DNA from 3 places in the Mesorhizobium sp. M2A.F.Ca.ET.067.02.1.1 genome. Region 2 is predicted to be linked to each of the others. Evidence: predicted binding sites of a transcription regulator. Region 2 holds the regulator's gene; each other region holds the start of a gene.
The links. Region 2 encodes PhoB, which activates phosphate uptake and scavenging genes when phosphate is short. Its sites were predicted from a motif close to TGTCATNNANCTGTCAT; they were not measured.
Positions count from the first base shown of each region.

Region 1: the regulator PhoB is predicted to act here: its motif matches at 1,088-1,104, upstream of EOA28_RS25035 (acid phosphatase).
Region 3: the regulator PhoB is predicted to act here: its motif matches at 1,466-1,482, upstream of EOA28_RS08485 (DUF1045 domain-containing protein).

Region 1 is NZ_RZSB01000461.1:400-4,793, forward strand. Features, by position in the region: gene EOA28_RS25030 (cytochrome-c peroxidase) at 1-1,041, opposite strand, end outside; gene EOA28_RS25035 (acid phosphatase) at 1,247-2,779, shown strand; gene EOA28_RS25040 (OsmC family protein) at 3,094-3,516, shown strand; gene EOA28_RS25045 (hypothetical protein) at 3,522-4,049, shown strand; partial or broken gene EOA28_RS25050 (proline hydroxylase) at 4,175-4,394, shown strand, end outside.
Region 2 is NZ_RZSB01000022.1:9,747-23,537, forward strand. Features, by position in the region: gene EOA28_RS04320 (hypothetical protein) at 1-452, shown strand, start outside; gene EOA28_RS04325 (VOC family protein) at 691-1,272, shown strand; gene EOA28_RS04330 (glutathione S-transferase family protein) at 1,296-2,168, shown strand; gene EOA28_RS04335 (hypothetical protein) at 2,450-2,794, shown strand; gene EOA28_RS04340 (hypothetical protein) at 2,812-3,045, opposite strand; gene EOA28_RS04345 (hypothetical protein) at 3,307-3,873, opposite strand; gene EOA28_RS04350 (PAS-domain containing protein) at 3,872-7,627, shown strand; gene pstS (phosphate ABC transporter substrate-binding protein PstS) at 8,118-9,176, shown strand; gene pstC (phosphate ABC transporter permease subunit PstC) at 9,241-10,227, shown strand; gene pstA (phosphate ABC transporter permease PstA) at 10,231-11,082, shown strand; gene pstB (phosphate ABC transporter ATP-binding protein PstB) at 11,079-11,882, shown strand; gene phoU (phosphate signaling complex protein PhoU) at 11,903-12,610, shown strand; gene phoB (phosphate regulon transcriptional regulator PhoB) at 12,628-13,317, shown strand; partial or broken gene EOA28_RS04385 (ROK family protein) at 13,480-13,791, opposite strand, start outside.
Region 3 is NZ_RZSB01000069.1:1,487-13,327, forward strand. Features, by position in the region: gene EOA28_RS08480 (alpha-D-ribose 1-methylphosphonate 5-triphosphate diphosphatase) at 1-583, opposite strand, end outside; gene EOA28_RS08485 (DUF1045 domain-containing protein) at 620-1,327, opposite strand; gene iolB (5-deoxy-glucuronate isomerase) at 1,561-2,373, opposite strand; gene EOA28_RS08495 (DUF3329 domain-containing protein) at 2,390-2,602, opposite strand; gene iolE (myo-inosose-2 dehydratase) at 2,667-3,581, opposite strand; gene iolD (3D-(3,5/4)-trihydroxycyclohexane-1,2-dione acylhydrolase (decyclizing)) at 3,732-5,582, opposite strand; gene iolC (5-dehydro-2-deoxygluconokinase) at 5,618-7,552, opposite strand; gene EOA28_RS08515 (MurR/RpiR family transcriptional regulator) at 7,707-8,552, opposite strand; gene EOA28_RS08520 (Gfo/Idh/MocA family oxidoreductase) at 8,711-9,820, shown strand; gene iolG (inositol 2-dehydrogenase) at 9,835-10,827, opposite strand; gene EOA28_RS08530 (ATP-binding cassette domain-containing protein) at 10,848-11,666, opposite strand; partial or broken gene EOA28_RS08535 (ABC transporter permease) at 11,666-11,841, opposite strand, start outside.

The DNA of each region.
Region 1 (4,394 bases), on a different contig from region 2:
GCGGCTGGAATAGAAGGCGACCGCGTCGCGCAGGGTGTGTAAATAGCCATTGTGGAAGAAGCTTTTGCGCAAGGCCACGTTGCGCAGCGTCGGCGTCTCGAACAGGCCGCAATACTCGGCGCGGCCCTTGAAGTCGGTGCGCAGCGGGCCACACAGGCCGAGGTCGAAATTATCAGGATCGGAATTGGCGGGGATCGCCGGATTGCGCGGCACGGCAATCGCGATCAGGCCGTAGTCGGTGAACTGCGGCGGCTCGCCGTCATTGGCGGGCTCGCTCAAATGGCAGCTCGCGCAATTGCCCTTCGCCTCGTCCTCGAACAGCATCCGGCCGCGCAATTCCTGCGCCGAGAGCTGCGCCTTGCCGGCGAGGAAGGCGTCATAGCGGCTGGAATAGGGATAGAAATCGGCGCTGCTTTGCTCGAAGGTGCCGAGCGCTTCCACCGCGGCATCAAAAGCGTCCTGCGGATGGTCGAAGACATCGGCGCCGAAGGCGGCCTTGAAGGCGTCGGCATAGGGCGCCTTGCCCAGGCTGGCGGCCACCTGGGCCTTGTCCTTGTTGCCCATCTCGAAGGGCGACAGCAGCGGGATTCTCGCCTGGTCCTTGCCGTGGTCGGCGCGGCCGTCCCAGGTCAGGCCGCCGGTCGGGCCGTTGTCGACGCTCTCGTCTCCTTCGTCCTCAGAGTCGTAGAAATGCTCGCTGAAGGCTGGCGCTGCCTGCAAATAGCGCAGCGACGGCACGGCGCGCACGCCGGGCTGGTCGAGCTTGGCTCCGCCCATCTCGACCGGCGAGGCCGAGGCCGGTCCGAAGGCGTGATTGGGATCGTGGCAGGACGAGCAGGCCTGCTTGCCGGAAGCAGAGAGCGAAGGGTCGAAGAACATCTGCCGTCCGAGCGCCGTCAGCGCGTCGGCGCGGGCATAGGCTTGCGCGCGCGTCATTGGGCCGGGATGGACGCCCAATGGCTCCGCGGTATTGGCGCCGACGATCGAAGCTGCCAGCAGGGCGATCGCGTGATTTTTCCGTCTCATCGTGCGCGGCGACATCCCTGATTTCCTTCGCCCGATTTCGTTCGCGACGTAAGGTTCAAGTGCAACAGATTGATGACTGGCCGTCCCGCTCACGAAACCGTGTTTGACGGGGACGGAACTGTCACAAAGGTGACAAGGCATCGAAGTAGCTGGGCATTGATGCATCTGCGTTCCTGCATTGCCGTCCTCCAGCCATCCCCAAGCCACGAGGCATTTCCCAATGATCCGGTCCCTTCTCTCCCTTTGCCTCGCCACCACGGCGCTGGCATCGCTCGCTGCTCCTGCCCACGCGGCTCCCCCCGGCTACGACAAGATCGACACCGTCGTCGTCATCTACGCTGAGAACCGCAGCTTCGATAACCTCTATGGCGGCTTCCCCGGTGCCAACGGCCTGGCGAATGTGTCGCCCGGCCAGGCGCGCCAGCTCGACCGTGACGGCACGCCGCTTTCCGAATTGCCGCCGGCCTGGGGCGGGCTGACCGGCAAGGGCGTCACGCCGGCGGTGACGGAAGCGCAGAGCGCGCATCTCGCCAATGCGACATTCGCCATCGACGATCCGAACGGCTTCAACGAGGGCACCAACGTCGTCACGCATGACCTCTGGCACCGCTTCTACCAGGAGCAGATGCAGATCGACGGCGGCAAGAACGACAAGTTCGTCGCCTGGGCCGATTCCGGCTCGCTGGTGATGGGCCATTACGACGGCTCCAACCTGCCGATGTGGGCGATCGCCAAGAAGTACGTTCTGGCCGACAATTTCTTCCAAGGCGCCTTCGGCGGCTCCTTCCTCAACCACTTCATGCTCGCCTGCGCCTGCGTGCCCTACTATCCGAATGCCGACACCAGCCCGGTGAAGGGCCAGATCGCCGTCGTCGAGCCGGATGGCGTGACGCTGAAGCCGGCCGACAATTCGCCGGCCTCCGCGCTCGGCGGCGTGCCGAAATTCGCCAATGACGGCGCAATCACTCCAGACTTTTATGCCGTCAACACCATGCAGCCGCCCTACCAGCCGAGCGCCAACAAGCCGGCCGAGGGCGGCGACAAGGCGCTCGCCGATCCGGCTGCGCCGACCACCCTGCCGCCGCAGCACGAGATCACCATCGGCGATCTCCTGTCGCTGAAGGGCGTTTCCTGGGCTTGGTATTCGGGCGCGTGGGAGGCGGCGCTCGACGGCAAGAACGCGACGCCGGTGCCGAACTTCCAGTTCCACCACCAGCCCTTCAACTATTTCGCGGCCTATGCGCCGGGCACTGCTGCGCGCGCCGAGCACATCAAGGATGGCGGCCTCGGCGGCGAAGAGTTCATCAAGGCGATCGACGACGGCAAGCTGCCGCAGGTCTCATTCTACAAGCCGCAGGGCAACCTCAACGAACATGCCGGCTATGCCGACGTGACCTCGGGCGACCAGCATCTGGCCGACATCGTTTCGCATCTGGAGAAGAGCCCGCAATGGGCGCATATGCTGGTGGTCGTCACCTATGACGAGAATGGCGGCTTCTGGGATCACGTCGCGCCGCCCAAGGCCGACCGCTGGGGCCCGGGCAACCGCGTCCCAGCCTTCATCATCTCGCCCTATGCGAAGATGGGCATGGTCGACCACACGCAGTACGACACCACCTCGATCCTGCGCTTCATCACCAACCGCTACGACCTGCCGGTGCTGCAAGGCATCGTCGCCCGCGAGAAGGCGCTGCGCAACAACGACCAGCCGCCGATGGGCGATCTGACGGCGGCGCTGGATCTGACGAAGTAGCGTTTTCCTCGCCCCGCCAAAGGCGGGGAGAGGTGTCCGCGAAGCGGACGGAGAGGGGGCCTTCATAGGGCGCCCACGCTGCCTTTCAGGCGCCGGCGCCGCCCCTCATCCGCCTTCGGGCACCTTCTCCCCGTGAACGGGGAGAAGGCGGGGACGCGACGCCCGCGACAAGCCCTTTCTCCCCGTCACTATACGGGGAGAAATGTCCGGCAGGACAATGAGGGGCAGCGCTGACGTTGCAGGTTGTCCTCGTCAATTGTTGTCCTCGTCAATTCGCGTCCGCTATCAATAGCCTCCAAACTGGAGACGACACGATGGCTGACTTCAAGATCAGAACCCGCAACGCCGGCGCGCTCGCCGTCATGCCGCTGGGCGGCCTGCCGACGATAACCACCCCGACCGGTGGCATGGTCGATGTCGTCACGCAGGTCAGCGCCCCCGGCTTCAGCCCGCTTGACCTGCTCTATGCCTCCTTGGCCGCCTGCATGGTGCTCAGCGCCCGCATCGCCGCGACCCGCCTCGGCGTCGCCGACAGGCTCGGCGAGGTGAGGGCGGAGGTCACCGGTGAGAAGGCGAAGGACGAGCCCTCGCGGGTCGAGACGTTCACCATCAAGCTCGAGATCACCGGCGATCTCGATGCCGCGACGAAAGAACGTATCCTGGCGGACGCCGAGGGCATCTGCACCGTCTCCAACACGCTGCGCGGCGCGCCGGCGCTTCACGCGACGCTCGGGTGAGTCCGATGGCGCATCTCTCCGCAATCGACTACGCCACCGCCTCCGACGACATCCGCGCCGAGCATGACCGCGAGCTCAAGCTGCGCGGCCGCATGACCAACATGAAGCGCATCCTGCTTCATTCGCCGGCCGCGCACCGCATCTACGCCGAATGGTTCACGCTGCGCGATCTTCTCAAGCCCACGCTAGACGACCGCGCCATCTGGCTGTCCTCGAAGGCGATTGCCGAGACGATGCGCGCGGAGATTCCGGTCACCTTCTTCCGCAGGGCGCTGATCGAGGGCGGGCTCGATCCCGAAGCGATCGATCCCACCGCGGATGAGGCGCTTTTGATCGGCTTCGGCAAGGCGGTCGCGGCCGATGCCAATGCCGTTCCGGACGAGACCTGGGCCGCGCTCAAGGCCCGCTACGACGAAACGCTGCTGGTCAATCTCACCGCCTTCGCCGGCATCATGGTGGCGACCTGCGTGTTCACCAATGCGGTGAAGGTGGATCTCGACCCGGAGCTGGATGGGTATCGGAGGAAGGCCTAGGTCGAGTTCCTTCGCGCCCCCCTCTGTCCTGCCGGCTTCTCCAACGATCTCATTCACTCCGCAGGAATCGGGTGGCCCTTACATTGGCTTCGCCCCACTTTGATGGCGAGCAAGGAGCCATCCCGATGACCATCCACTCCCTGAACACCAAGCGCGCCAGCCGGTCCTCCGAATCCCGCGTCGCCGCTCAGGATTGGCGAGCCTTGGTCTCCGAACTCAACATGCATGGCTGCGCCGTCATGCCGGGCCTGGTGTCGGCGGAAGAATGCGCCGAAATCGCCGGCCTCTATCCGCATGAGGAGCATTTCCGTAGCCATGTGGTGATGGCCCGCCACGGCTTCGGCA
Region 2 (13,791 bases):
TCACCGCACTAACCGATGCGATCACGCTCAATCCAAATCTGGCCATCGCTCATGTCATTCTGGGCGCCGCGTACGGCTTTGGAGGAATGCCGGAGGACGGCCTGCACCATCTCGCGATCGCCGAGCGACTTAGTCCGCGCGATTCCACGCAGCAGCCGGGAGTATTGACCGTGACCGGGATGTGTCACTTCGTTGCCCAACGATACGTCGACGCAGCGAGTTTCGAGCACCGAGCAGTGCAGCTTCGGCCACATTTTGGCGCTGCGTGGCGTACGCTGGCCGCCGCGGCAGGAATGGCAGGGGATCTCGATGAGGCGACGCATGCCCTTTCAGAGGCGAAGCGACTCCATCCAACGCTGTCGGTCCAATGGGTGGAGAAATATTACCCGATGGTCAGGGAACAGGATCGCGCCGCCTATATCGAGGGGCTGCGGACCGCCGGCCTCGAATGATGTACGCGTTTCGAGGAGCCTTGCCTCGCGAGGCGCAACTGTCACGGCGGGAATAGGGGTTTATTCCCCAGTCATACAAGGTCTCTCGGTCCAGGTTCAGATCTAGCGGCACATGTCCCATCTGGCGTGGTGTCGCGGATTGAATTAGCATTGCATCATGCTTCCTGGCGGAAGGCACCAGGGGATACGTTTCGAACTTGCCCGGCGGAAGAGGCGAGCGGAACGCGGGGAGGAACCAATGCGGAAGCTGCAGTCGCAAGGCGTTCATCACATCACGCTGGTCGGCGCCGGACGCCAGACCTCGATCGACTTCTGGGAAGGGGTGCTCGGCATGCCCTTCATCTTCGAGCAGCCCAATCTCGACAAGGCGAGCGAGAGCCATCTCTATTTCGATCCGGGCGACGGTCGCCTGATCACGGTCTTCACTGACGAGAGCCGCATCCCGGTCAAGCGGCGGACGCCGACCGATATCGGTTGCGTCCATCACATCGCCTTCGCGGTGTCGCGGGTCACCTTCCTGCAGGCGGTTGCGCGACTCGACGAGCGCGGCATCAAGCACAGCGGCGTCAAGGACCGCGGTTTCATGGATTCGATCTATTTCGAGGACCCGCTGGGGCTGCTGATCGAGCTTGCTTCCTACCGTTTCGAGCCGCCGGCCGGCTTCACCCATGCAGACGTGCTGATGGAGGCGCACAAGATCCGCGTGGCACGCGGCGACTACAATATCGCCGAACTCCATCTGGCCGACGCCATTCAGGCGCTGGTCGAGCGGTCGCGCGAAACCCTGTCGGACGAGCGGACGGCGAAGAATCCATATTGAGCAAGCCATAAGGGGAGGAACAGATGGCAAAGGCTGCAGCGAAGAGCGTGAAGAAACCCGCGGCCAAGGCCGCGGCAAAGCCGACCGCGAAGGCGGCGGCAAAAGCTGCGACGGCAAAGGCCGCGCCCAAGGCGACAACTAAGTCCGCGCCTAAAGCGACGGCAAAAGCCGCACCTAAAGCCAAGGCCAAACCGGCCAAGAAGCCCGGCATAAAACTCAGCATGCTGAGGCCGAGCGTCAACAACCTGACGGTCAGGGTGTTCGTGCGCGCGGCAGGGCTCGATCCCGCCGAGACCGATGCCTGGGGCCATACGCGCTCGCCTGAGTTCCTGGCGCGCAATCCGGCGCATCTGACGCCGATGATCGAGGACAAGGGCCTGCCGCGCGGGGTGCTGTGGGAAAGCTGCGCCATCATGCAGTATCTCGCCAACAAGCACGGGCTGGAGAAGTTCTATCCGAAGGCGCCGGCCAAGCGGGCAATGATCGACAGCGCCATGTTCTATCTGATCGGAACGCTTTATCCCTATGTCGCGCGCGCCACCTATCCGGCGCTCGGCTTCCCGCAATATGCCGGCGAGGTCGGCCACAGCGACGCCCATCCCGACAAAAAATCGGAAGCGCAGAAGGCGGCGATGGCCGCGATCGCCGAGCCGCTCGAGGTGTTTCACTCTTTCTTCCGCAACGGCAAACCGTTCATCGGCGGCAACAACCCCTCGATCGCCGACATAAGGCTGGGGGCAACGCTCGAATTCCTGGCGGTCGTCGACTATGCGCTGCCCAAATGGGCGAAGGAGTACATGGCGGCCCTGGAGAAGAAGCTCGGCAAGGCTTATGCCGAGCCGGCCGGCGACGTGCGCGGCTACATCGCGCATGTGAAATCGCAGGCCAGGGCGTAGCGGTCCCCGGCGTTAAGGTTTCGTTTACCTAAGACCTGTCTACTGGGTTGAGACCTCGCTGCGACCACGGATGTACTGGCGCCATGACGAGGCAAGGGAAAGGTCGGCTCAGTGCCGGCCTTTTGCTTTTTCGCTGCCATCGCCGAAATCACGACAGTATGATTGCACCCCGACGGGTGGACTGAAAGCCTATTGTCATCCTCGTCACGGATCGTACGATACCGTCCGGGGCAGAGCGACGGCGACGAGGACCTGCGACGAACACGGCAAGATTTCTGATGATGTCGGGGGCGCTGTCGGTTGTGCCCTTTCCAGCGGCCGCCACCGCACCGCTCAACGGCATGAACGAGGTCGGCGCCGCCCTGCTCGCCTGCTGGACGCCGCCGGCCAACTCCGACAATTCCTCGGTCACGCTCAGCTTCAGCTTCAAGCGCGACGGCACGCTGATCGGGCCGCCTAACACAACCGCCATCCATGTCGGCGGCGACGACAAGGCGCGCAAGGCCTATGTCGATGCGGCGATAAAGGCGCTGAATGACTGCCTGCCGCTCAGCCTTTCGCCGGCGCTGGCGCAAGGCATTCCCGGCAACGTCTTCACGCTGCAGTTCAACTCACCGAAGAAATGAGCGGCAGGCTCACCGTTTCAGGTCAGGCCGCCCGCGCCTGACCTGGCGCGCCTGAGTTGGGCATGTTTTTCCAACTCCGGCATCTCGAAGACATAGTCGCTCCAGGCCGAGTCCGGGATCTGCCCGGCCAGATAACAATCCAGCAGAAGGTTCTGCTCCGGGGTAAGGGGCCTCGGCGCCTGCTCATGATCCAACCCAAGCGAATGGATCAGGTTCCTGGTCAGGCCAGAGACGGTGAAGTGAATGGACATCTTCAGTCTCCTGGGTGCAGCGCGGATCACCAAAGCGCGTCGCGATCCTTCCGATTCGCTCATGCGCTTTGGGTCTCTATTTTACGCATGTCTTTATCCCGAAACCGGTTCCCACTTTCGGGAGACATGCTTTAGTGCCGGGAAACGTCCACCACCGGTCAAAGGTTTCACCAGCAATCGGTGATCGCGACGGCGGCTCGGTTTTTTACGCCGGCTGTTGTTCGACGCTGTCCGGCCGGCACTGGGCCCACGGATTGAAGGTTATTCGCAGATGACGCGATAGCGCTTGCCGTCTTCGCCGACATTCCTGCAGGTGAGGGGGCTCTGCTCGCCGGATGTCGGGTCGGGCAGATCCCGCCCGAAGGACGGTTTCGTCGAAGCGGGCCTGGAATGGCGCCGGACGGTCGGGCTCGCCGGCAGGCTTGCCGGCGCGCTCGGCGGCGGCGGAAACACATCCGACACGATCTGCCGCGAGGCGGTCGTTCCCGGCGGCGCCTCGTCCCAGACACGCCTGACATCCATCCGGCTTGGAACGATCACCGTGCCGTCGTCGCTTCGCGTGCAGGCGCCCGCTGCAAGCAGCGCCGGGCACAGGACGAAAGCGGCGATTCGATTGAACATTAGCAACACCTCAGGTGCTTTATAGTGTGTCGTCGCCTCAATCGCCAACAGTCGGATTACCGCAACCGGTGCCATGATGCTGGTTTTCTCAACGGCATCGAACGGCAGGTGGTTGCGATCCATTATGGTTAGCGGATCGTTAATGCTTGTCAGGCACATTTCCGCGACGAACCGCGAAGGGGGGTTCGGTTGGGGTGGCAACAGCATGGCGGACGTGGACAAGACGAGTGGGACTGGCGGCATGCGCGACCCCCTCGACGCAACGGTTGCGCATGACGACGACACGCCCGCCGACGAGGGCGGCGAGCAGCATCTTGCCGATCTCGAACGAACGATGGACGCCATGCGCATGGGCGTCGTGCTTCTGGACGCCCGGCTCGACACGCTGATCATCAACAAAGCCTACCGGGAGTTTTCCAGGATCCCCGACGGGGTGGTGACCATCGGCGCGCCATTCAGCCGCCTCATGGATCTCAATCGCCGCAACGGCATCTATGGCGAGATCGACGAACAGGAGTGGCAGCGCTACCTTGCCAGCCGAATCGCGGAAATTCGTGCCGGTTCCGTCGCGCCGCGCGAGTTCGTCCATGCCGACGGCCGCACGATGATATTCTCGGTGACGGCGTTGTCCGGCGGCAAGCGCCTGTTGACCTACTATGATGTCACCGAGGTCAAGCGCCGAGACGCCGAGATCGAAAGAGCCAATGCCAGGACGGCCGAGACGTTCAGCAATCTCAGCCTGATGGTCGATTCGATGCCGATCGGCGTCATCGTTGTCGATGCCGAATTGCAGGTCGAGGTGATCAACCGGGCCTTCTACGACTTCTGGGAGGTCGATCCGCGGCGCGCTCCAGCCGGCATCTCTTTTCGCGACCTAATGGAAGCCACTCGTGCCGCCGATCCGTTCGGCGGCGAGGAGCGGAACTGGCAAAGCCATGTGGCCGAGCGGGAATCCGAAATCCGGGCCGGCGCCGCAGGCTCCAGGCATTTGCCGCGCAGCGACGGCCGTACGCTGATCGCCTCGCTGGCGCCGCTTCCGGGCGGCAAGCGGCTGATCTCCTATGTCGACATCACCGACATGAAGCAGCGCGAGACCGAGGCCGAGGACGCGCGCAGGAACCTCACCACCGTCCTGGAGTCGCTGCCGGCGGGCGTCATCATCTACGACCGCGACGACCGCTTCGTCTTCGCCAACCGCAAGCTGCAGGACACGCTGCCGGCGCTGAAGCCGGCCTGGCAGCCGGGCCGCACATTCCGCGAGGCATTGTCTCTCGGCCATTCGGTCGGCTATTTCCGCTCGAGCGGCGACACTGAAATCGACGGTCTGTACGGCGTCGACACCGAGCGCTGGCTCGACGCCATGCTCAGGCGGTACCGTTTGCCAAATTCCGCCTACGAGCGCCTCAACGCCGACGGGCGCTGGTACCAGGTCTATGACATGCGCACCGATGACGGGACGTTCATCGGCGTGCGTGTCGATATCACCGACATCAGGGTCCGCGAAAAGGCGCTGCGCGACTCCATGCGCCAGATCGACCTCTACCGGCACGTGATGGATGAGCTGCCGGTGGCGGCCTTCATCAAGGCCGACGATCTCAGCATGGAATTCGTCAACAAGGCCTGGTGCGCGCTGACCGGATTCGCCAAGGACGAGGTGCTCGGCAAGACGGATCGCGAGCTTTTCGCGTCGGAAGAGGCGGACGGCTTCAGCAATGACGATACCGAAGTCGTGGCAACTGGCGCGGGGCGCGAGGTCGAGGAGGCTGTCACCCATCGCGACGGCACCGTGCGGCAGCTGATGACGCGCAAGAGCCGGCTGGTGGCCATTGACGGGTCGGTGCATCTGGTCGGTTCCAGCACCGACATCACCGACGTCAAGGCGCGCGAGCAGGCGCTTCGGCAGAGCATGAGCGAGAACGAGGTGTTCCGCAGCCTGATCGACAATGTGCCGGTGTCGATCTACGCCAAGCGTTCGGACCTCAGGCAATTCTATGTCAACAAGGGCTGGTGCGATCTCACCGGCTTCAGCAAGGAAGAGGCGATCGGCAAGACCGACGTCGAGATATTCGGCGCCGACGGCGAAGCCTTCGTCGCCGGCGACCTTGCCGTGCTGCGCACCGGCGAAACTCAGGAGATCGAAGAGACGGTGGTGCTGCCGGACGGCAGCGTCAGGCACCAGTTCGCGCGCAAGGGCGCGATGATCGCCTCCGACGGCTCGCTCTATCTCATCGGCTCCACCACCGACATCACCGAGCTCAAGCAGCGCGAGGCCGAGCTCAGCGAAGCACAGCGGCGCGCCGTGCTCGCCGACCGGGCCAAGTCGGAATTCCTCGCCAATATGAGCCACGAGATCCGCACGCCGATGAACGGGGTCCTTGGAATGGCAGAGCTTTTGGCAAAGTCGGACCTCGATCCGAAGCAGAAGACGTTCACCGACATCATCGTCAAATCCGGCAACGCGCTGCTCACCATCATCAACGACATCCTCGACTTCTCCAAGATCGACGCCGGCCAGCTGGTGCTCGACCCGGCGCCATTCAATCTTGCCGAGGCGATCGAGGATGTGGCGACGCTGGTCTCGACGCGCGCCAAGGAGAAGGACCTCGAGCTCATCGTGCGCGTCCAGCCGGGGCTCGACGGCCAGTTCGTCGGCGATGTCGGCCGCGTCAGGCAGATCGTCACCAACCTGCTCGGCAACGCGGTGAAGTTCACCGACGAGGGCCATGTGTTGGTCGATGTGACGGGCGAGCGGGTTCCCGCGGGAACGAAGCTCACCATTTCCGTGACGGATACCGGCATCGGCATTCCCGAGGACAAGATGAAGCTGGTGTTCGAGAAGTTCAGCCAGGTCGATACCTCCTCGACCAGGCGGCACGAAGGCACCGGCCTCGGCCTCGCCATCACCTCGCGGCTGGTCTCGATGATGGGCGGCGAGATCGGCGTCGACAGCGCCGAGGGCAAGGGCTCGACCTTCTGGTTCACGGTCACGCTGCCCCGGGCCGAGCAGGGCGGGCAGCGCATCACACCGGTCGACGTCACCGGCGCGCGCGTGCTCATCGTCGACGACAACGCGGTCAACCGCTCGATCCTGAGCGAGCAGATGGCGTCGTGGACGTTCGATGCCTGCGCTGCCGAAAGCGGCGCCGAAGGGCTTAAGGTGCTGATTGCAGCCGCTGCCTATGGCGTGCCGGTCGACTGCGTCGTGCTCGACTACCAGATGCCGGGCATGACCGGCGCCGAGATGGCGCGCATCGTGCGCAACACGGCGGGCCTGGCGCATACGCCCATCATCATGCTGACCTCGGTCGACCAGTCACTTGCCAACACTGCGTATCGCGACCTCGGCATCGATGCGCAGCTTATCAAGCCGGCGCGCTCCTCCGTCCTTCTGGAAACGCTGGTCGCGACCATCCAGCGTCATCGCCACAGCAGCGCCGCGGCGCAACCCGCCGTTGGCGGCAGCCTATCGCAAGCCGCGCCGGCGCAGACGGCGACGTCGGACCGCGCCATGCTGCAGCCGCCGCCCGTGCGAGCGCGCCAACGACCGGCCGAAGCCGAGCGCGGGCTCGACATCCTCGTCGCCGAGGACAATGAGGTGAACCAGATGGTGTTCACCCAGATCCTTGGCGAGACCGGCTACCGCTTCGAGATCGTCGGCAACGGCCGCACGGCGCTCGATGCTTTCGGCAAGCTCAATCCGCGCATGATCCTGATGGACGTGTCGATGCCGGAAATGAACGGGCTGGAAGCAACAGGCGCCATTCGCAAGCTCGAGCAGGACATGGGCACGCATGTGCCGATCGTGGGCGTCACGGCGCATGCGCTGAAGGGCGACCGCGAACGCTGCCTCGAGGCCGGCATGGACGATTACCTGCCGAAGCCGATCAGCCCGCGGGCGCTGCTCGAAAAGCTCGAGCGCTGGCTGGGTTCGGATATCGAGACCCGGCGCAGCGCGGGTTAAAGCGAATTTAGCCGGCAGGCGGGCGCAAGGCGTTGACGTATGCGTATGGTGCGATCGCACCATATCAAAGCCAACGCCAAGCTCTGACAATCGTAGCATTGATTCCGCTCTTCGGTTACGGGCGGGAGCAGCGACCGCCAACAAGAAACAGCGTCGACTCTACCCCAACGGACCTGTTTTCGGCGATGGCCACGCCATGATCCGCTCTGGCATGCAGGCAACGCGCTCTCGTCCGGATTTTATTTCCCGGCGGCCGCGATCCGGCCGCCGGGATAATTTTTGATTCAAAAGTCAGACAAGTCGCTGATTCCCGCGGCAAACTCCGGCCGGCCCGCAGAGACCGCCGGAAGCCCTTCCGAGCATCCCCGTTCAGGCGTTACCGGGCTGACACGAAACTGTCATGCGACTGTAATAATCGAAGTCTATTGCGCTCACCGGGCGCCGATAGAACGGGTGCCGAAAGACCATCTTCCGAACAGGAGCAGGCCACATGAGACATTTCATCCGCTCTGCGGCCGTTGCGATTGCAATGGCTGCGGCATCAACCCTTAGCATCTCCGCCGCGATGGCAGCCGATATCTCCGGCGCCGGCGCCACCTTCCCCTATCCGATCTATGCGAAGTGGGCCGACGCCTACAAGAAGGAGACCGGCATCGGTCTCAACTACCAGTCGATCGGCTCCGGCGGCGGCATCAAGCAGATCAAGGCCAAGACGGTGACCTTCGGCGCTTCCGACGCGCCGCTGAAGGGCGAGGATCTCAACTCCACCGGGCTCGCGCAGTTCCCGATGGTGATGGGCGGCATCGTTCCGGTCGTCAACCTCGAAGGCGTCAAGCCGGGCGAGCTGGTGCTCGACGGCCCGACGCTGGCCGACATCTTCTCCGGCAAGATCACCAACTGGAACGACGAAGCGATCAAGAAGCTCAACCCGGACGTTAAGCTGCCCGACCAGGCGATCGCGGTCGTGCACCGTTCGGACGGCTCGGGCACCACCTTCAACTTCAGCTACTATCTGGCCGACGTCAGCGCCGACTGGAAGTCGAAAGTCGGCGTCAACACCGCGCTCGAGTGGCCGGTGGGCATCGGCGCCAAGGGCAATGAGGGCGTCGCCAACAACGTCTCGCAGACCGGCGGCGCGATCGGCTATGTCGAATATGCCTATGCCAAGCAGAACAAGCTGACCTACACCGACCTGATCAACAAGGACGGCAAGAAGGTCGAGCCGACCGCCGCCGCCTTCTCGGCCGCCGCTGCCAATGCCGACTGGAACTCGCAGCCGGGCTACGGCGTCATCCTGGCCAACCAGGCCGGCGCCGAAACCTGGCCGATGACGTCCGCCACCTGGATCCTCGTCTACAAGAAGCCCGACGATGCCGCCGCCACCGGCGAGGCGCTCAAGTTCTTCGCCTGGTCCTACGCCAAGGGCGACGAGCTGGCCGCCAGCCTGGACTATGTTCCGATGCCCGACGCGGTCGTGAAGAGCGTCGAGGAAATGTGGGGCAAGGACATCGTCGACGCGAATGGCAAGCCGCTCTATTCCGGCATGTAATTCTGACGAACAAGGGAGGGCGCTTCCGGCGCCCTCCCGTCTCTTTCGAAATGCGAGGGGCTAGATGAGTGCCGTTTCCGAAGCCGCGACATCGTCCGCCATGCGGACCAGGGAAGCGACAGTGCGCCGCTTTGCCTTCACCGACATGGTCTTCCGGGCGGCCACGCGCGCTTCCGCCATCCTCGTGCTGGTTCTGCTCGGCGGGGTCGCCATCTCGCTGATCGCCGGATCGTGGGAAGCGCTGTCGAAATTCGGCATATCCTTCCTTTCGACCGAATCCTGGAACCCGGTCACCGAGAATTTCGGCGCGCTGGCGCCCATCTACGGCACCATCGTCACCTCGGCCATCGCCATCATCATCGCCGTGCCGATCGGCATCGGCATCGGCGTCTTCCTGACCGAGCTCTGCCCGCGTCCGCTGCGGCGCCCTATCGGCATCGCCGTCGAGCTTCTGGCCGGCATCCCCTCGATCATCTACGGCATCTGGGGCCTGTTCGTCTTCGCGCCGTTCCTGCAGACGACGATCCAGCCCTTCATCATCTGGCTCTTCAAAGGCGTCCCCGGCCTCAACAGCCTGTTTGCCGGCCCGCCCTACGGCATCGGCCTGCTGACCTCCTCGCTGATCCTGGCCATCATGGTGCTGCCCTTCATCACCTCGATCACCAAGGACGTGTTCGACACGGTGCCGGCGGTGTTGAAGGAATCGGCATACGGCATCGGCTGCACGACCTGGGAGGTGACGCGGCGCGTGACCATTCCCTACACCCGCGTCGGCATCATGGGCGGCGTCATGCTCGGCCTCGGCCGCGCGCTCGGCGAGACGATGGCCGTCACCTTCGTCATCGGCAACGCGCATCGCATCAGCGCCTCGCTGTTCGCGCCGGGCACGACGATCTCGGCGACGATCGCCAACGAGTTCACCGAGGCCGATGGCGCGATCTACACCTCCTCGCTGGTGGCTCTCGGCCTGATCCTGTTCATCATAACCTTCATCATCCTGGCGCTCGCACGCTACATGCTGCTGCGCATCGATAGCCGCACGGGAGCCTGACCGATGGCGACTGCCCAATCGCTTCACCAGAGCCGCAAGCGCAAGAATGCCGTGATGATGGCGCTGTGCGTCATAGCCGCCGGCATCGGGCTGGCCTGGCTGGCGCTGATCCTTGGCGCTCTGCTCTACAAGGGCCTTTCGGGGGTGAACCTTGCCGTGTTCACGGAAATGACGCCACCGCCCGGCGATGCCGGCGGCCTGCTCAACGCCATCTACGGCAGCATCGTGATGACGATCATCGGCATCGTCGTCGGCACGCCGATCGGCGTGCTGGCCGGCACCTACATGGCCGAGTACGGCCGCTTCTCGAAGCTGACCACGGTGGTGCGCTTCATCAACGACATCCTGTTGTCGGCCCCTTCGATCATCGTCGGCCTGTTCGTCTATGAGCTGATGGTGCGGCCGATGGGGCACTTCTCGGCCATCGCCGGCGCCGTCGCGCTGTCCATCCTGGTGATCCCCGTCGTGGTGCGCACCACCGAGGACATGCTGAACCTCGTGCCCAACGCGCTGCGCGAGGCAGGCACCGCCATCGGCGCGCCGCGCTGGGTGGTGATCCGCTCCGTCGCCTACCGCGCGGCGCTGTCCGGCATCGTGACCGGCATATTGCTGGCGATCGCCCGCATCTCCGGCGAGACGGCGCCGCTGCTCTTCACCGCGCTCAACAACCAGTTCTGGTCGAGCAATCTCAATGCCCCGATGGCCAGCCTGCCGGTGACCATCTTCCAGTTCGCTCTCAGCCCTTACGAGGAATGGCAGCAGCTGGCCTGGACGGGCGCACTCATAATCACCTTGACGGTTCTCGGGCTGAGCATCATCGCCCGCAGCCTAACCGGACGCAGAGAGGACAGATGAAACCGATGTTGTCCACCGACCTGAACGTAGCCGACACGACCGTCGAGAAGGCCAAGATCGAGGTCAAGAACCTCAACTTCTACTATGGCCAGTCGAAGGCGCTGAAGGACATCAACCTGTCGCTGCCCGAGCGCAGCGTGACCGCCTTCATCGGGCCGTCGGGCTGCGGGAAGTCGACGCTGCTGCGCGTCTTGAACCGCATCTACGAGCTTTATCCGAAGCAGAGCGCCGAGGGCCAGGTGCTGCTCGACGGCAAGAACATCCTCGATCGCTCGCAGGACCTCAACCTGCTCAGGACCAAGATCGGCATGGTGTTCCAGAAGCCGACGCCGTTCCCGATGTCGATCTACGAGAACATCGCCTTCGGCGTCAGGCTCTATGAGAAGATCAGCAAGGCCGAGATGGACAGCCGCGTCGAGTCGGCGCTGAAGCGCGCGGCGCTGTGGAACGAGGTCAAGGACAAGCTCAACGCCAGCGGCCAGAGCCTCTCGGGCGGCCAGCAGCAGCGCCTTTGCATCGCCCGCACCGTCGCGGTGAAGCCGGAGGTCATCCTGCTCGACGAACCGGCCTCGGCGCTCGATCCGCTCTCGACCGCCAAGATCGAGGAGCTGATCGACGAATTGCAGGCCGACTACACGATCGTCATCGTCACCCACAACATGCAGCAGGCGGCGCGCGTGTCGCGGCAGACGGCGTTCATGTATCTGGGCGAGCTGGTGGAATTCGACCGGACCGAGAAGATATTCACCTCGCCCCGCGAGAAGCGCACCCAGGACTACATCACCGGCCGCTTCGGCTGAGCTCATACGAGGACAACCTCATGGCCGAACATACCGTCGCCTCGTTCGACGAGGATCTGAGGCAGATCAGCCGGCTCATCAACGACATGGGCGATCTCGCCGGCTCCATGGTCGGCGGCTCGACCAGGGCCCTGCTCGAAAGCGACAATGCGCTGGCGCAGCGCGTCGTCTCCGACGATGCCATCATGGACGCGCGTCAGCGCGAGCTTGACGACCGCGCCATCACGCTGATCGCCAAGCGCCAGCCGATGGCGGACGATCTTCGCCACGTGGTCGGCTCGATACGCATGGCGGGCGACCTCGAACGCATCGGCGATCTCGCCAAGAACATCGCCAAGCGCGTCGGGTCAGTCGGCGTCAGCACTGCCCCGCGCGACCTCACGCATTCGATCGATTCCATGGCGCAACTGGTGCTGATCCAGGTCCAGGGCGTGATTCAGGAATATACGGTGGGTGATGCCACGGCGCTGGCCAAGCTTCGCAACGACGACGAACGCATCGACGTCAAATACACCTCCGTCTTCCGCGAGCTGTTGACCTACATGATGGAAGATCCACGCAACATCACCGCTTGCACGCATCTTCTGTTCTGCGCCAAGAACCTCGAGCGCATCGGTGACCATGTGACCAACATCGCCGAGAACGCCTATTATGTGCTGACCGGCACGCAATTGCCCGCCAACCGTCCCAAGCAGGACGAGACGGCAATGTCGGCGCCGGCCGCCTGACGGAAAAGGTTACCCCGATGATCGCGCCACGCATCATGGTGGTGGAGGACGAGGAGCCGCTGGGGGTGCTGCTCCGCTACAACCTCGAATCCGAGGGTTACCAGGTGGAAGTGGTGACCCGCGGCGACGAGGCCGAAATCCGCCTTCAGGAAAATGTTCCCGACCTGCTCGTGCTCGACTGGATGGTGCCGGCGGTCTCCGGCATCGAGCTCTGCCGGCGTCTCAGGATGCGGCCCGAGACCGAGCGGCTGCCGATCATCATGCTGACCGCGCGCGGTGAAGAAAGCGATCGGGTTCGAGGTTTGTCCACCGGCGCCGACGACTATCTGGTCAAGCCGTTCTCGACGCCGGAGTTCATGGCGCGCGTCAAGGCGCTGCTGCGCCGCGCCAAGCCCGAGGTGCTGTCCAGCGTGCTCAAGGTCGGCGACATCGTGCTCGACCGCGAATCGCACCGCGTCTATCGCAAGAAGAGCGAGATCAGGCTCGGCCCGACCGAGTTCCGCCTGCTCGAATTCATGATGCGGCATCCCGGCCGCGTGTTCTCGCGCAGCCAGCTGCTCGACAATGTCTGGGGCGAGACGATCTATATCGACGAGCGCACCGTGGACGTGCATGTCGGCCGCCTGCGCAAGGCCGTCAACAACGGCCGCATGCCCGACGTCATCCGCACCATCCGCGGGGCGGGTTATGCAATCCGGGAAGACTAGGGATATGCTGATATTCAGGTGAGGCCGGCCTGCGAATGGCGGCTTCCTGCGCTTCCGGTACTCACGTACCAAAAAGTACGCTCCGCTCCGGTTCTCGGAATCCACCATTTTCGACTCGGCCTGACCGGAATCTCAGCATATCCCGGCGCTTGAGCTTGCGGCTTATGCGACGTGCTTGCCCGCTCTTGCCTGGACACCCGGCGCGAAAATCTCCTGGTCGACGAAGGTCAGCGCGCGGGTGGCGCAGCCTTCGCGGATCAGCGGCAGCTCGTTCGGCTCGGTGTCGAAGGAGATCGAGCTCGAGTGCTGGCCGCCGGCGGTCTGGGCGATCGCCTCCCTCAGCGCCGGCTCGATCAGGTCGAAGGCGGCCGCGCTGACGCCGACCATGGCGACCGGCGCCGGGTCGATGAGGGCGAACAGGCTGCCAAGACCGAAGCCCAGCGCCTCGCCGGCCCGACGATAGGCTTCCCGTTC
Region 3 (11,841 bases), on a different contig from region 2:
AGTCGCGGTCGGTCAGCTTCAGCTTGCGCTGGTAGTAATAGGCATAGGTTTCAAGATTGACGAACTGGCGCTGTCCGGGCGCATGGTCCATCAGCGAGGCGAGCTTCACCCTGTCGTCGGTCTCGAAATTGGCGAAAGCCTCGAGGCAATCGGGCGCCGAGACCTCGCAGCGCAAATGGATGAAATGGTCGGCCCTGAGCCGATCCTGGCGCACGCTGTCCTCGATCGCATCGGCCAGCTTGCGCACATCGTCGGATTTCAGGTCGGCGTCCTCGTCCATGCCGACGCGCAGGGCGTCGAGCACGGTGGTGATGCCGGCGGTCGCCACCTGGGCATCATGGGCAAGCACGGCGGCGATCGGGTTCCAGCGCACTTTCGGGCGTGGCGCGTAATGCCCTTCGAGGTGATCGGTGTGCAGCTCGACGAGGCCCGGGATGATGTAGTCGCCGCCCATATCCTCGCCGGTGCGGGCAGCGCCCGGCTCGACGGCGGCGATCAGGCCGTCGCGCAACAGAAGCGAGCCCTCGACGATCTCGTCGGGCAGCACGATGCGGGTATTGGTGAGAACGGTTTCGGCGGTCATCTCAGGCGGTCCTATCTCGAGCGGTCGGCAATCAAATCAAGCTGTCTTGCGGGCCTGGCCACGGCCAAGCGCGTGGTGCGAAAGCACCATGAACGGGGCGCCGGGCTCGCTTTCGACGAACAGGGTCAGCGCATCCACCGGCACCGGCTGCCGCAGCACGTCGGCGAACAGGCCGTCGATCGCCGCGCGAAGACGCGGGCTCTCCTCGGGCCCGACGCGCCCCGACAGCGTCATGTGGAAGCGGAATGTGTCGAAGACGTAAGGATAGCCCCATTGGCAGAGGTTGCGGAACTCGTCCGGCTTCAGCGCATCGGGGCTGCGGCGCTCGATCTCGGCCTCGGTGAGCGGCGCGCGGAAACTGTCGAAGGCGCGCACCACCTCGCCGGCGAAGTCGTTGAGCGGCGCGAACCGCGTTTCCGGCACCAGCGCGAAGAAGCCGTCGATCTGCCCGACGACCAGACGCGGGATGACGACAGGCGGCGTCGCCTCGGCGAAAGCGTCGAGCGCGGCCCGCAGCGAGGCTTCGGTCTCGTTCGGCGCCAGCCGGAATGGCGCCTTCAGCGTCGCATGGAACCCGTAGCGCCTGGCCGACGCCGTGTGGAAGGCGACTTCCGCGGCAGACAGATCGCCCACGGCCTCCACCGGCCGCGTCGCCGCCCCGAATGGGTCGCGGCCCAGCCAGTTGGCGGCAATGCGCGCCAGCTTCTCGTCCTGTTCCGGTGTGTAGTAGATGGCGTAGCGCATTGGCGTTCCTCGTCAAGCGCGCCGCGCCCGAAGGATCATGCGACGCGCTTCAAGTCATTGTCTTGGCAAGTCGTGGGTCCCAAAACGCCAAGGCGTTTGCGGCGACATGCACCGGAACCGCTGCCATAGGTGATTTCCATGACGGATTGACGAAGCTTTCATGGGTTTTCGAAGGCAAGTCCAGCCGCAAGCTCGTTAGCCGACGATTTTCTCCCGGCTGGACCAATGCGCAGTCAGGCCTTCATCAGCCATTCGTGCTCGGCCGCGTTGTGGAATTTCCACGTCCGCTTCGGTCCGGCCATGACGTTGAGATAATAGAGGTCGTAGCCGTGGCAGGCCGCGCAGGGGTGATAGCCCTTCGGCACCAGCACGACATCGCCGTCCTCGATCGCCATCGCCTCGTCCAGCTCGCGCACGCCGTTGCGGTCGGCGTCGGTGTAGACGCGCTGGAAGGCAAAACCCTGCGGCGGGTTGAGGCGGTGATAGTAGGTCTCTTCCAGGTAGGACTCGGCCGGCAGATTGTCCTGGTCGTGCTTGTGCGGCGGGTAGCTGGACGTGTGGCCGCCGGGCGTGATGACCTCGACCACCAGCAGCGAATCCGCCGGCTTGCCCTCGGGCAGGATATTGGTGACGTAGCGCGTGTTGGTGCCCTTGCCACGTACCTCCTGGCCGAGATCGTCCGGCCCGATGACGCGCGCCGGCAGGCCGCCGCCGAGGCCCGGCGCCGAGCAGACGGCGAGTTCCAGCTCGGTGTCGGCGGTCACCGACCATTCGGTGCCTTGCGGCACATAGACCGACCACGGCTTGCCTTCGAAAGGCGACATGCGCTCGCCGAGCAGGCCGAGATCCTTGCCGCCGGCGGTCGCCTTGCCCTTGCCGGTGACGAAGACCAGGCAAACCTCGCGGTCGCCCGTCTTGCCGGACGCCGTCTCGCCCGCCTTCAGCCGATGCAGGTCGAACCCGACATAGGTCCAGCCGGCGCTTTGCGGCGTGACATGCGCGACATGGCCGTGGCCCCTGTCGGCCTTGACGATGAGTTTCGACATGCGGGGCTCCTTTGGATTATTCCTTCGGCTCGGCCGGAGGCTTCGCCTCCTCAACCGGCTTGTAGAGATAGAAAAACTGCCACACCGCATAGCCGGCGAAGCCGAGCGCGATGACGCCCCAGAACGGCGTACCGGAGGCGAACTCGATCGCCGACCAGATCAGGCAGACCACGACGACGGCGATGCGCCGCCACAGCGGCCTGAAAAAGGGGTGCTCATAGTCTTTCATCGCGCCAATCCAGGATTTGCCCAAAGCGCATCAGATAGATCGGATGCCCTGTCTAATCCACCGTTCAGGCCGGAAACCCTTGCGTCTCCACCGTGTAGCCGGCGGCTGTCATCACTCGCATCAGCTCCTTGTGGCCGACCTGGGCCATCTTGAGCGGCGGGTTCTTCTTAGGATCCTGTTCGGCTTCCACGACGAACCAGCCTTCATAGCCATAATCTGCGAAACGCTGCACAATGGCGCCGAAATCGAGCGAGCCGTCGCCCGGCACGGTGAAGGCGCCGAGCGCCACGGCATCGAGGAAGGACTGTTTGGAGCGGTCGAGCCCCTCGATCACACCCATGCGCACATCCTTCACATGGACATGGTTGATGCGCTTGTGATGGTTGTCGATGGCGCGCAGCACATCGCCGCCGGCAAAGGCGAGATGGCCGGCGTCGAGCAAAAGCGGGATGCCTTCGCCGGAGTTGCGCATGAAGGCATCGAGCTCCGGCTCGGTCTCGACCACAGCGGCCATGTGATGGTGGTAGGAAAGCGGCATGCCCTGCTCCGCGCACCATTCGCCGAATTCGGTGACGCGCCGGCCATAGGCCTTCATCTCGTCGTCCGAAAGTTTCGGCTTGGTGGCCAAAGGCTTTGAGCGGTCGCCCTGGATCGAACGGCCGACCTCGCCATAAACGATGCAGGGCGCGTCGACCGCCTTGAATAGGTCGATCATAGGCTGGATGCGGTCCTTGTTCTTCGCCAGGTCCTCGTTGACCAGCGTGCCGGAGAACCAGCCGCCGCAAAGGGTGACGTCGGCAGCTTTCAGGATCGGCAGCATCACCGAAGGATCATCGGGAAAACGGCGGCCCTTTTCCATGCCGGTGAAGCCGGCCGAGCGCGACTGGCGCAGGCACTCCTCCAGCGACACGTCGTCGCTCAGTTCCACGAGATCGTCGTTCCACCATGCGATGGGAGACATGCCCAGTTTGGCTTTCAAGTCGTCACTCCAAATGTCGGTTCGTTCCTACCATCAGCCTTTGTGGGGAGGGTCGCCGCGAAGCAGCGGGGAGGGGGCAGCGCCGACCCCACCCGGACCTTCGGTCCGACCTCCCCACAAGGGGGAGGTAGGGGATCTGCGCTGTCAGCTTCAATCTCCGATCTTCTGCATCTGACGCTTTTCTTCGTAGACTTTGCGCGCGGCGTTCACTTCGCGTCGCGCCGAGACTTCCGGCACGGCGACGTCCCACCAGTGGCCGCCGGCGTCGGTCGAGATCAGCGGATCGGTGTCTATGACCAGAACCGTCGTCCTGTCGTTCTTCTTCGCCTTGGCCAACGCCGTCTCCAGCTCGGCGATCGACGCCGCCTTCTCGGCGATGGCGCCCATGCTTGCCGCATGCGCGGCGAAATCGACCTCGGGCAGCACTTCGTGGCGCGCGTCCTTCAAGAGATTGTTGAAGTTGGCGCCGCCGGTCGCCATCTGCAGCCGGTTGATGCAGCCATAGCCGCGGTTGTCAAGCAGCACGATGGTGAGCTTCAGGCCAAGCATCACCGAGGTGGCGATCTCGGAATTCATCATCAGATAGGAGCCGTCGCCGACCATGACGACGACCTCCTGATCGGGTTTCGCCATCTTGGCGCCGAGCCCCCCGGCAATCTCATAGCCCATGGTCGAGAAGCCGTATTCCCCATGATACGAGCCGGGAGCGCCCGCCTGCCAGAGTTTGTGCAGTTCTCCCGGCAGGCCGCCGGACGCATTCAGCAGCGTCACGCCCGAGCCCATGGCGCGCTGCACGGCGCCGATCACCTGCGCATCGGAAGGGTAGGCGGCGTTGGTCGAAGCCGTCACCTTGGCGGCGGCGGCCTGCCACTCCATCTTGCCCTTCAGCGCATTGTCGGTCCAGGCGCTAGGGGCCTTCCAGCCATTCAGCGCCGCGCCGAGTTCTGCCAGGCCCTCGGCGGCGTCGCAAACCAGCGGCAGCGCCCAATGCTTGCCGGCATCGAAAACCTGGGTATTGAGGCCAATGATGGTCCGGCCGGCATTCTTGAACAACGCCCAGGAGCCGGTGGTGAAATCCTGCAGCCTGGTGCCGACGGCGAGCACGACATCGGCCTCCTCGGCCAGACGGTTGGCGGCCGATGTGCCGGTCACGCCGACCGCCGCCATGTTGAGCGGATGATCGTCGGGCAGCGAAGACTTGCCGCCCTGCGTTTCGCAGACCGGAATGCCCGCGCCCTGCACCAGCTTCACCAGTTCACCGGAAGCCTGCGAATAGAGCACGCCGCCGCCGGCGATCACCAGCGGCTTCTTCGCTCCTTTCAGCGCTGCGACGGCCGCCGCCAATTCATTGCGGTCCGGGCGCAGCCTGCGCGGCGCCCAGACGCGCTCGGCGAACAGGCTTTCGGGATAATCATAGGCCTCGGCCTGCACGTCCTGGCAGAGCGACAGCGTCACCGGGCCGCATTCGGCGGGATCGGTCAGCACCTGCATCGCGCGGTTGAGCGCCGGGATGATCTGCTCCGGCCGCGTGATGCGATCGAAATAGCGCGACACGGGCCGGAAGCAGTCGTTGACGCTCGCGGTGCCGTCGGAGAAATCCTCCGCCTGCTGCAGCACCGGGTCGGGCAGACGGTTGGCGAACACATCGCCGGGCAGGAACAGGACGGGCAGCCGGTTCACATGCGCCAGCGCCGCCGCGGTCACCATGTTCAGCGCGCCGGGGCCGATCGAAGAGGTCGCGGCCATGAAGCGGCGGCGGAAATTCGCCTTGCCATAGGCGATCGCCGCATGCGCCATCGCCTGCTCGTTATGGGCGCGGAAGGTCGGCAGCTCGTCGCGGACCTGGTAGAGCGCCTCGCCGATGCCGGCGACATTGCCATGGCCGAAGATTGCCCACACGCCGCCGAAGATCGGCACCGTCTTGCCGTCGATCTCGGTCATTTGGCGGCTGAGAAAGCGGGTCAGCGCCTGCGCCATCGTCAGGCGAACGGTCTTCGTCATTGTCGTTTCCTCCGGCTTTCGTTGACGCCGTTTTCTTATGCTGCTTTACGGCCGCGCGCGGCAAGCCACGCTTCGGTCAACTGTTCGAAGCGGGACGCCATGTCGGCGATGGCCTCGTCATCCGACATCCGGCCGGCCAGCCATTGTTCGGCGGCGTTGATGAAGATGGTGCGACCGACCGCGAATCCCTTGACGATCGGCGCATTGGCCGTCGCGGCGAAGGCTGCGACCAGCTCGTCCTGCGGCGCTTCGAGACCGAGCAGCACGACGCCGCGGCACCATGGGTCGTTCCTGACGATCACCTGTTCGATCTTCGCCCAGGCGCCTGCGGAAGCTTGCGGCTCGAGCTTCCACCAGTCGGGCTTGATGCCCAGCGCATAGAGTTCCTCCAGCGCACGCGGAATGGTGGTGTCGTCGAGCTTGCCATGCTTGCCGGCGATGATCTCGACCAGCAGTTCGCGGCCGACTTTCCGCGCCGCCTCGAACAAAGCGCGCAGCTTCTGCTGCTGCTCGACTTTCAGCGCTTCCGGGTCGTCCGGGTGGTAGAAGCACAGGCATTTGATGCAATGGTCGACCGGCCATTCGGTGAGCTGCGAGCCGATATCCTGCGAGAATTCGAAGCGCAGCGGCCGCGATCCCGGCAACTCGACCGGACGTCCGAGCCAGGAGAAGGAATGGCGGGCGAATTCGAACATGGCGTCGCGGCCGTATTTCTCGTCGATCAGCATGCCGTACCCGTCGCGACCGGCTACGACTTTTGCCGCCGCCTTGACGGTCAGGACCTTGAAATCGGGGATACGCGAAACGTCGGCGCCGACCCTGGCCGCGACATCCTCCAGCTGCACGCGATGGTCGCAGGCCAAAGCCATCAGCGAGGGAATGTCGCGCCTGCGCGTCGTCGCCCAATGGATATGGTTGATCGCCTCGTCCTTGCGCAGCGCCAGGTGCTTGCTGCCGTTCTTCAGGAAGAACTGCAGCTCCTCGAAGGTCGGATATTCCGGCGCGCAGAGCAGGCGCGACACCGCAAAGGCGCCGCAGGCATTGGCCCAGGTGGCTGCGGTGGCAAAGCTTTCGCCGCCCAGCCAGCCGCGCAGGAAGCCGGACATGAAGGCGTCGCCGGCGCCCAGCACATTGTAGATCTCGATCGGGAAACCCTTGCCGACGATGCCGTCCTCGAGGTCGTCGCTGATCGGGCCGTCATAGACGATGCAGCCCTTGGCGCCGCGCTTCAGCACGATGGTGGCCGAGGAAAGCGCACGGATCGTCTTCAGCGCGCTCAGACAGTCGTCGGCTCCGGAAGCGATCATGATCTCCTCCTCGGTGCCGACAATGAGATCGCAGTCCGGAAGCACCGTCTTCAGCTGCGCTGAGACACGGTCGGATTTGACATAACGCTCGAAACCTTCGGCATGGCCGGCAAGGCCCCAGAGGTTCGGGCGATAGTCGATGTCGAAGACTACCTTGCCGCCTCGGGCCTTCATCAGCCGGATCGCCTTGCGCTGCGCGGCATCGGAATTCGGCCGCGAAAAATGCGTGCCGGTGACGACCACTGAGCGCGCCGAGGCGATGAAGGCCTCGTCGATATCCTCTTCGGCCAGCGCCATGTCGGCGCAGTCGGAGCGGTAGAAAATCATCGGCGAGACGCCTTCGCTCTCGACCGAGAGCAGCACCAGCGCCGTCAGCCGCTCCTTGTCGGTCTTCAGGCCATCGACGGAGACGCCCTCGCGCCGGAGCTGCTCGCGGATGAAGCGGCCCATCTGCTCGTCGCCGACGCGCGTCAGCAGCGCCGAGCGCAGGCCGAGCCTTGCCGTGCCGACGGAAATGTTGGCCGGGCAGCCGCCGACCGACTTGGCGAAGGAGGTGATGTCCTCCAGCCGCGAGCCGATCTGCTGGCCATAGAGATCGACCGATGCGCGGCCGATGGTGATGACGTCGAGCGGCGGGTATTTCCCTTCCACGGCTTCGCCCATTCGAACCTCCCATCGGCCTTGTTATGCAGAGCAGCGTCGTTTTGGACAGCACGCGCCGGCGACGGCGCGATGTTGCCAATATGAAATATTAATTCCAATCCTTAGTCAATATGGAATGAGTGTTCCCGAGCCGAAAAGCGCGCCTCCGCGAGGCTCAGCCCTTGCGCCGGCGCCCGGTTTCGCGGCGCTTTTCGCCGACGGCGACTGTCAGCGCCATCGCTAAAGCCATCGTCGCCGAGATCGAGCGGAAGCCGCCGAAATCGGCCTCGGCGACCTCGAACCAGACCTTGGCGAACTGCGCCAGCGGCGAGAAGGACGAGTCGGTGATGGCCACGATCGGCACGCCCTGTTCCGCGATCGCGCGCGTCTCCTCGATGGTCGCGGGGGCGTAAGGCGAGAAGCTGATGGCGATGACGGCGTCGCGCGGCGTGGCGAAGCCGATCATCTCGGCGTTCAGCCCGGCGGCCGATTCCACCAGCTGGTTGCGGATCTTGAGCTTGCCGAGCGCATAGGCGATGTAGGAGGCGACCGGATAGGAGCGGCGCTTGGCCAGCACATAGATGGTCTCGGCTTTCGCCAGGAGTGCGATCGCCTCTTCGAAATGCGCGTCGTTCAACGCACGCGAAATGTCGCTGAGTGAGGTGCTGGCGGCGGCGACGAAGCCGTCGAAGATTGCCCGGTGGCCGGCGCCTTCCTCCGCCTTGGCACGCAGCGCCGCCAGCCTTTCGTCATAGGAGGAGTTGCGCTCGCGCAGCCGCTCGCGGAAAACCTGCTGCAGGCTGGTGAAGCCGTCGAAGCCGAGCTGCTGGGCAAAACGGATCAGCGTCGAGGGCTGGACGCCGGCCGAGGCGGCGATGCTCGCCGCCGTGCCGAAGGCGATATCGTCGGGGTTGTCGAGCGCATAGGCGGCGATCTGCGCGATGCGCTTGGGCAGGCTCGCGCGCCTGTCCAGGATCGTCGCGCGCAGCGTTTCGAAATCGCGAGGCACCCGTTCGTCCATCGTCGCTCCGTCCGCGCCCATAATGGTTGTCCCTCTCCTGCCTCATCATAGCGAGTTCGCGCAAGAACACCATAAAAAATGATTTGGATGTTCCATTCGAAGGCAAAATGGACTAATCAGTCCACACCAGTATTTCCTTCATCTCGGAGACAATCGACATGGTCGGAGTGGGCCTCATCGGCACGGGCTTCATGGGCAAGTGCCACGCCATCGCCTGGAACGCGGTGGGCACCGTCTTTCCCGATGTCGAGAAGCCCAAGCTGGTGCATCTGGGCGAGGTGAATGACGAGCTGGCCCGGCGCAAGGCCAGCGAGTTCGGCTTCGCCAAGGGTTCCGGCGACTGGCGCGCCGTGGTCAACGATCCGGAGGTCGATGTCGTCTCGCTGACCACGCCCAACCAGTTCCATCCCGAGATGGCAATTGCCATCCTCGAAGCCGGCAAGCATCTGTGGTGCGAGAAGCCGATGGCGCCGAGTTTCACCGAGGCCGAGACCATGGCGGCCGCGGCCAGGAAATCCGGCAAGGTCGCCGGGCTCGGCTACAACTACATCCAGAACCCCGCCATCCGCCATATCGGCGCGCTGCTCGAGGAGAAGATAATCGGCGACGTCAACCTCCTGCGCATCGAGATGGACGAGGACTTCATGGCCGACCCGGAAGCGCTGTTCTTCTGGAAGCACGAGGCTTCGTCCGGTTACGGCGCGCTCGACGATTTCGCCGTCCATCCGCTGTCGCTGATCAAGGTGCTGTTCGGCCGCGTTTCGCGCGTCATGTGCGACATGGCCAAACCCTATGCCGACCGCAAGACCGCTTCGGGCGCCCGCCGCGCGGTCGAGACCTATGACATCGCCAGCGTGCTCATGCATCTCGAAAACGGTGTCGCCGGCACGCTGCTGGTCAACCGCTCGGCCTGGGGCCGCAAGGGCCGCATCGCCATCCAGATCTTCGGCTCCAAGGGTTCGATCCTCTATGACCAGGAGCGGATGAACGAATTCCAGCTCTATCTCACCGCCGACCGGCCGACCGAGCAGGGCTATCGCACCATCCTGGTCGCGCCGCATCACAAGCCCTATGATTCTTTCCTGCCCGCGCCCGGCCACGGCCTCGGCTTCAACGACCTCAAGATGATCGAATGCCGCGAGCTTTTGATGCGCATCGCCGGCAGGCCGGCCCGCATCATCGACTTCGACGAGGGGCTGGAGATCGAGCGCTCCGTGCATGCCATGGCGCGCTCCTTCCAGGAGCAGCGCTGGGTCGATGTGAGGTAGGCCAGGCAAACGCGTCAGAACCGGACAGGCTCGAATCGGCCGGATTTCGCCGAGGCAAGGGCGGCTTCGCATAGGATCATCGCCTTGCGTCCGTCCGCCGCGCCGACCGCCGGCGTCCGGCCCGCGGCGACCGACTGGATGAAATGGTCGAGCTCGGCCTCGTAGGATTCGGCATAGCGCTCGACGAAGAAATAGAGCGGCCGGTCGGCCGCGATCCCGCTCTCGCCGCTGAGGCTGACCGAGGTCGGCGTGCGGTTGCCGGCCTGCAGCATGCCCTTCGCGCCATGCACCTCGATGCGCTGGTCGTAGCCATAGACGGCGCGCACGCTGTTGTTGATGTGGCACTGCCGGCCGGACGCCGTGCGCAGGATGAACATCGCCGTGTCGTAGTCGCCGAGCCTGGCGTAGTAGGACTCGACCAGCGAGGAGCCGGTGGCGAAGAGCTCCACCGGCTCCTCGCCGAGCAGAAAGCGCGCCATGTCGAAATCATGGATGGTCATCTCGCGGAACACGCCGCCGCCGCCGGCCAGCGCTTCCTCGGTTTCCGGCTCAGGGTCGCGGCTGGTGATGATCACCTGCTCGACCGCGCCAATCTCGCCGGCGTCGATCCTTTTCTTGACAGCGGCGAAGGACGGATCGAAGCGCCGGTTGAAACCGATCTGCAGCGGCACGCCGGCCTTCTCCACGGCAGCCAGGCACTGGTCCGTGCTGGCGATGTCGAGGTCGATCGGCTTCTCGCAGAAGATCGCCTTGCCCTTGGCGGCGGCTTCGATGATCAGCTCGGCATGCGTGCGGGTGGCCGACGCGATCACCACAGCCTTGATCGACGGGTCGTTCATCACCGTCGCGGTATCGGCGATCTCGGCGCCTGTGCCGGCCGCGATCCGCTCGGCCGCGTCGCGGCGCGGGTCCACGATGGTGCGCAGGCGCACATCCGGATGGCGGGCAAGATTTTTCGCATGCACCGAGCCGATCAGCCCGGCGCCGAACAATGCGGCGTCGATCATTTTTCTCTCTTTTCAGTCTTTCAGGAGGTGACCGCTTCCGCGCCGGATCCCGGCTTGGTGAAGCGCTCCAGCTCCTGCTGCAATTCGCGGATCTCGCGGCCGCCGGCCATCATGTCCAGCACCTCCTTCTCGCTGATGTCGCCCTTGCGGAACGTGCCGAGCGAGCGGCCGCGGTTGAGCATGGTGAAGACATCGCCGATCGGATAGGCGTGATGGATGTTGTGGGTGATGAAGATGACGGCGAGCCCGCGCTGGCGCGCCTGCGCCACATAGCGCAGCACGATCGAGGCCTGGTGCACCCCGAGCGCCGAGGTCGGCTCGTCGAGGATCAGCACCCTGGCGCCGTGATAGACGGCGCGCGCGATCGCCACGCATTGCCGCTCGCCGCCGGAAAGCGTGCCGACAGCCTGCTGCGGGTCGCGCACATTGATGCCGATCTTGCCGAGCTGGTCATAGACGATCGCGTCGGCCGTCTTCATGTCGATACGCCTGGCCGGCCCCCAGCCCTTCACCGGCTCGCGGCCAAGGAAGAAATTGCGCGTGATGCTCATCAGCGGGATCATCGACAGGTCTTGGAAGACCGTGGCGATGCCGGCGTCGAGCGCCTGGCGCGGCGAGGTGAAGGTCACCGGCTTGCCGTCGACATACATCTGGCCTTCGCTCGGCGTGTGCACGCCCGACAGCGTCTTGATCAGCGTCGACTTGCCGGCGCCATTGTCGCCGAGCAGGCAGTGCACCTCGCTGGCATGCGCGGCGAACGACATGTCGCGCAGCGCCGTCACCGAGCCGAAGCGGCGGGTGACGTTGCGCAGTTCGATGAGCGGAACGGCGTCAGTCATCAGCGCGCCTCCGTCGCCTTGCGGCGTACGTAATTGTTGACCAGCACCGCGATCAAAAGCATCGAGCCGAGGAAGACCTGGAACCAGTCGGTGTCGATGCCTGTGTAGAAGATGCCCATCTCCACCGTGCCGAAGATCAGCGCGCCGAACATGGCGCCGATCGCCGAGCCGTAGC